Linked DNA regions of Azospirillum sp. TSH100. The protein of the gene in region 1 interacts with the protein of each later gene in a pairwise test. Links are inferred from orthologs where the notes say so. Each region holds a gene or a part of one and is shown on either strand. Other genes may lie near its edges. The genes, in order: cysK and cysE.

The links.
Region 2: the proteins of cysK (region 1) and cysE interact in binary tests that used the Escherichia coli proteins (3 or more experiments, as listed by UniProt). The link is inferred for Azospirillum sp. TSH100 from one-to-one orthologs.

What each region holds. Positions count from the first base shown.
Region 1 is NZ_CP039634.1:1,294,100-1,297,162, reverse strand. The notes cover bases 318-3,063. They hold cysK (cysteine synthase A), read right to left. Parts: upstream 2,298-3,063; coding sequence 1,338-2,297; downstream 318-1,337. Other genes in these bases: E6C72_RS06155 (DUF2218 domain-containing protein), read right to left, coding at 3,051-3,063; E6C72_RS06160 (Rrf2 family transcriptional regulator), read right to left, coding at 2,407-2,862; E6C72_RS06170 (hypothetical protein), read right to left, coding at 373-1,170. In the rest of the region: E6C72_RS06175 (molybdopterin-synthase adenylyltransferase MoeB), read right to left, coding at 1-278.
Region 2 is NZ_CP039638.1:247,800-250,850, forward strand. What follows is about bases 202-2,935. They hold cysE (serine O-acetyltransferase), read left to right. Parts: upstream 202-1,017; coding sequence 1,018-1,854; downstream 1,855-2,935. Other genes in these bases: E6C72_RS26510 (helix-turn-helix domain-containing protein), read left to right, coding at 202-955; E6C72_RS26520 (DUF3750 domain-containing protein), read left to right, coding at 1,959-2,729. In the rest of the region: more of E6C72_RS26510, read left to right, coding at 1-201; E6C72_RS26525 (hypothetical protein), read right to left, coding at 3,024-3,051.

The DNA.
Region 1 (3,063 bases):
ATGCGGGCGGCGGCACTGTCCACCTTCGGATGGCCGAGTGTCGATTCGTCGTGGATGACCTGCCGTTGCAGGTTCGACAGATCGACGGTGTCGTCGTCGACGATGCCGATGGTGCCGACACCGGCCGCCGCCAGATAGAGCAGCAGGGGCGCGCCGAGGCCGCCGGCGCCGACGACCAGCACCTTGGATTGCAGCAGCTTTTCCTGGCCGATGCCGCCGACTTCCGGCAGCACGATGTGGCGGGAATAGCGGTGAAGCTGGGTATCCGTGAAGTCCATGGCCGGCAGCATAGCGCAAGGATCGGCCGTTGCGACAACATTCGACGCTGCGTTTTCCGCAAGCCGGCTGCGCCGCCGGCAGTGCGGAACCGGCTCAGACCTTGGTCGATGTGGTGGTCGGCTTCGCTTCCGAGGCCCACTGTTGCAGGCGGGCCTGCCGTTCGCGCAGCGTTTTCTGGATGGCACTTTCCTGATTGGTGCCGCTTTCCGTCAAGGTCGGGTTGCGCGGCACAAGGCTCAGCTGGAAATCGGTGGGCGTTTTCAGATCCGACGGCGGCACCACCACCATCGTGTATTGGCCGGGATCCAGCTTGTAGGTCGGCTTCTGCAGGAAGGTCTCCTGGGTGTCCGGTTTGCCCGAGTCGCTGGCCGCGACCACCTTGCCGTCCTTGTCCATCAACGCCCAGCGCGTGTTGGGCAGCGACAGGTTGGCGGTGAAGGTGCCGCCCTGAACGACGTTGAAGGTGTGTTTCTGAATGCCGGTGTCGCCGTTTCCCGGCGGCTGGGCGGTGCCCTTCAGCGACGCGCCGGCACCGGTCACCAGGATATTCTGGCGCTCGGTGACGTCCATCGAATAGTCGCGCACGCCCGCCGCGCGGTTGGCCTGGGAAAAGGTCGCCGTATAGGTGCCGGGGCCCAGCCGCGCACTGGCGTCCGCCGTCGATTCGTTCGACCGCAGGGTGGTAACCACCTCGTTGCGGTCGTTGCGGATTTCGACGTTGGTGTAGCTGTTGTTGATCTTGAAATTGAATTCGCCGGACTTGCTGACCGTGAAGGTCTGGGTATCGGCGTTGGCGCCATCGGCACCGATGCCCGTCGTCTTCCCCTTGAACTGGGAGAAGGCGCTGCTCGACAGGTTCGGGACATAGGTGGCGGCGGCAACATCCGACATATCGGTCACTCCCCGGCGGCGGCGCGGACGGAAACTGCGGCGCGATCGACGGAAAGATTAGCCGAAACGGCGATTTTCGTCAAATTTCGGCCCGGAATTTCGCCGATAGGCTGCGGGTGGGGGCGCAAGGATCGCCCCCAACCGCCCCTATCGGCGTTGATCCCCGCTTACTCCAGACCTTCGAACAGGGCGGTCGAGAGGTAGCGTTCGGCGAAGGACGGCAGGATCACGACGATCTGCTTGCCGGCATTCTCCGGACGGGCGCCAACCTCCAGCGCGGCGGCCAGCGCCGCGCCCGACGAGATGCCGACCGGCACGCCTTCCAGACGGGCGACGGCGCGGGCGGTCTCGAAGGCGCGCTGGTTGGAGATGCGCACCACCTCGTCGATCAGCTCCTTCTTCAGGATGTCAGGGACGAAGCCCGCGCCGATGCCCTGGATCTTGTGCGGGCCGGGCATGCCGCCGGACAGGACGGGGCTGTCCTCCGGCTCGACCGCCACCGCCTTGAAGGAGGGCTTGCGCCCCTTGAGGACTTCGGCGGTGCCGGTCAGCGTGCCGCCGGTGCCCACGCCGGAGATCAGGAAATCGACCTGACCGTCGGTGTCCTTCCAGATTTCCTCCGCCGTGGTGGCGCGATGGACGGCCGGGTTGGCGGTGTTCTTGAACTGCTGGAGCAGATAGGCGTTCGGGTCGGCGGCCAGGATCTCCTCCGCCTTGCGGATGGCGCCCTTCATGCCTTCCGCCGCCGGTGTCAGCACCAGCTCGGCGCCCAGCAGCTTCAGCATCTTGCGCCGTTCCACCGACATGCTTTCCGGCATGGTCAGGATCAGCTTGTAGCCCTTGGCGGCGGCGACGAAGGCCAGCGCGATGCCGGTGTTGCCGGAGGTGGGCTCGACCAGCGTCGTGCGGCCGGGGGCGATGGTGCCGGCGGCCTCGGCGGCCTCGATCATGGCGCGGCCGATGCGGTCCTTGACGCTGGCCAGCGGGTTGAAGAACTCCAGCTTGCCGATGATCTGGGCCTTCACCCCCGCCTCTGCGGCCAGACGGTCGAGCCGCACCAGCGGCGTGGCGCCGATCGTGTCGAGGATGCTGTCGTAGATCTTGCCGCGGAACTCCGGTGCAGCCATGATTCCACCTCTGAAATTTGTGTTATATGTGATTTCAACACCCCAGGCGGAGCATTATCCAGCACAGGGTGCCTGTCAAACGGGAAGTGGTGCCGCCAAGCCTCTTCCGTCAGATGGTGAAGTCGATGCGGTCCTCGGTCTCGCTCTCCACCCCGGCACGGCGCGCGCGCATGCACAGATCCTCGATGGTGATGGTGTCGAGCTTGGCCATGCACTCTTCCTGCAGCTCGCCCCACAGCGGGCGCACCACCTGATGGCCCAGCACGGAACCGGCCGGCTCCTCGATCGGGTCGGTGGCGGTCTCCATGGCGCGGACCACCTTCACGATCTCGCCCAGCGTGATCCGCCGCCGCTCGCGCGCCAGCCGGTAGCCGCCGCGAGGTCCGCGCACCCCGGCCAGCACGCCTTCGCGCACCAGCTGTTGCAGCACCTGTTCCAGATAGCGCTTCGGGATGCCTTGGCGGCGGGTGATCTCGCCCGACTGCACCGGCTCGGTGCCCGCGTTGTAGGCGATGTCGAGGACCGCCTCGATGGCGAACATCAGCTTTTTGGAGATGCGGAGCATCACGAACGACTCCCGGTATTCTGACCGTGGGTGGCCGACGGTGGAACCACCATCCTCTCCCCCACTTCCGCCTGTTGGTTAAGAACCGTTTTACACCGCGGATGCGGTAATTCTCAACAGGATTTGTCGCAGACAGACTCGGGAAAATGCGCCACCTCTTCCGTTCGGGTTGCGGTCACCCCACCCCATCACCCAGCTGGG
Region 2 (3,051 bases), on another replicon or contig:
CTATTGGCTGTATGGCGAGCCGCCGGCGGTGCCGGAGCTGCGCTTCGTCCATATCGAGACGATTCCGGAGCGGATGCGCTTGTACAATTGGGAGGTCCGTCCCCACCGCCACGACGGGCTGAGCCATGCCCTGCTGGTCACGGACGGCGGCGGGCGGCTGACCGCCGACGGGGTGGAGGTGATGTTCCGCGCTCCAGCGCTGATCGTGGTGCCGGCGCAGGTGGTGCACGGCTTCCAGTTCGAACCCGCCACCGACGGGCATGTGCTGACCATGTCGGAGGGTTTCCTGGCCGGTGTGCAGGCCGCCGCCCCGGAGGCGGAATTGCGCGAGGCCCCGGCCCTGCCGATGGCTTGGGGCCTGGAGCCGGGATCGGACGAGGCGGCGGCGCTCAATCGCTGTTTCGCCGAGATCAGGCGGGAGTTCCGCGCCCACCATGTCGGCCGGGCCAGCGCGATCTCGGCCCAGGTGCTGTTGCTGCTGGTCGCCGTGCTGCGGCTGGCGGCCGCCCGGCGGCGCGACGGCGCGGCGCGGGACGGGCAGGGGGTGTCGCCGGACGTCCGGCTGCTCGCCCGGTTGCGGCCGATGATCGACGAGCGGTTCAGCCAGCATTGGCCGGTGGAGCGCTATGCCGCGGCGCTGGGCGTCACCTCCAACCGCCTGAACGCCGCCTGCCGCCGCGTCACCGGCCTGTCGACTTTGCAGCTGGTGCATGCCCGGCTGATGCTGGAGGCGCGGCGCTCGCTGATCTACACCGGCCATGGCATGGCGGAGATCGGCTATGCCCTGGGCTTCGAGGATCCGGCCTATTTTTCCCGCTTCTTCACCAAGCGCGAGGGGCGGTCGCCGCAGGCCTTCCGCCGGGCGCATGCCGAGGGTTCGGCGGGTGGTGGCGGAACGGGAAGCAGCCTTGACGGGAACGGTCTTGACCGCAGCGGGGCAGGCTCACCACAGTAACAGCCATGCGCCCCGCAATTGGGAATGCGGAGCGGTTTGCTGTGCGGGAAGGGGTGGTTGCGATGGACAGCCTGGACGTCACGATGCGCGAGCCGGCCGAAACGGTCGAACAGTCGCTGTGGCGCCGCCTGCGCGCCGATGCCGTCCGGGTGGCGGAGGAGGAGAGCGGCCTTTCTCCCTTCCTGTATGACGCGGTGCTGGCGCGTGACGGTTTCGGCCCGGCGCTGGCGGCCCTTCTGGTGCGCAAGCTGGCCGACCGCGCCATGCCGGAGGACCGGCTGGCCGCCGTGGTGCGCGACGCCATGGAGGCCGACCCGGCCATCGTCGATGCGGCCGCCGCCGACCTCGCCGCCATCCTGGCCCGCGACCCGGCCGCCGACGGTTGCCTGACGCCCTTCCTCTATTTCAAGGGCTTCCACGCCCTGCAATGGCACCGCGTCGCCCATTGGCTGTGGCGGGGCGGCCGCCACGACCTTGCCCATTTCCTGCAAAGCCGGGTGTCGGAGGCCTTCGCCGTCGACATCCACCCGGCGGTGCCGGTGGGGCGCGGCGTGTTCATCGACCATGGCACCGGCGTGGTGATCGGCGAGACGGCGGTGATCGGCAACGACGTGTCGATCCTGCAGAACGTCACGCTGGGCGGCACCGGCAAGGAGCATGGCGACCGCCATCCCAAGGTGCGCGACGGTGTTCTGCTGTCGGCCGGGGCCAAGGTGCTGGGCAACATCACCATCGGCGCCCACGCCAAGGTCGGCGCCGGCAGCGTCGTTCTGAAGGACGTTCCCGGCTGCGCCACCGTGGCCGGCGTGCCCGCCAAGGTCGTCGGCTGGTGCCGTGACGAGCCGGCGCCGGCGCTGACCATGGACCAGAGCCTGCAACAGGGCGATTACAGCATCTGAGCGGCCTCCTCTGCGCTCTGTCCCTTCGCTGTCACCGGAAATCCGTCTTCACAGTGACTACATGGAAGATGGATCGAGGTCAGGGCGCGGGGGCCGTGAGGGTGTTGCTGGCATTTCTGTTGACGCTGGTCCTGCTGCTGGCAGGGCCGGTGTTCCTGCTTGCCTCCGGGGCGGTGCCGACGGCGGTCGACTGGAGCCGCATCGACCGCAGCCCGGTTGGCCTCGCCCCCGACGCGGCGACGACGCCGGAGGCGGTTGTCCAGGTCTATGCCGCCCGCGTGCTGTCCTGGCGCGGTGCCTTCGGCGTGCATCCCTGGTTCGCCGTGAAGCCGGCCGGCGCCCGCAGCTATACCGTCTATGAGGTGATCGGCTGGCGCGCCTACCGTGGCCTGTCGGTGGTTGCCGTCAGCCAGCGCGATCCCGATGGCCGCTGGTTCGGCGCCCAACCCACCCTGCTGAAGGAGTTGCGCGGCCCCCCTGCTGAGGCAGCCATCCCCAGGATCGCCGAGGCTGCCGCCCGCTATCCCTATGCCGGCGAGTACCGGGTCTGGCCCGGCCCGAACAGCAACACCTTCGCCGCCTGGATTGCCCGCGCCGTGCCGGAGTTGCGGCTCGACCTGCCCTCGACCGCGCTGGGCAAGGATTATCTGGGCTCCGGCCTGTTCGCGCGGGCGCCGAGCGGCACCGGCTGGCAGATCAGCCTGTTCGGCGTCGCCGGTCTGCTGCTGGCGCTGGAGGAGGGGGTGGAGCTGAATCTGTTGGGACTGACGGTGGGAATCGACCCGCTGGACCTTGCCGTGAAACTGCCGGGAATCGGGCGGGTAGGGTGGCCAGAGTCCGAGCCGCTTAAGGTCAGCGGAAGAACTCGAACATAATTTGGAAGAGAATGGTCAGTTGGTTTGACCAACACGCACCATCCACACCTTTGGTTTATAAGGGAGGATGGTGCCCAGGGACGGAGTCGAACCGCCGACACGGGGATTTTCAGGCCCCAATTATCGTAATTATGTCAATAACTTATCCGCTTTTGTAGTGTCTAACTCCCCACGCAATTCCAAGGCAAACCATCAAAGTGTCTAACAACGACGAGGCGCTTATCACACCTCGACGCGTAATGAAATTGCCAGAGTGAAGTCTGGTAACAGCGGAGTGCTCCCATCGTTATAGTCCTATGATCGAGATCGATGGCTGACATCG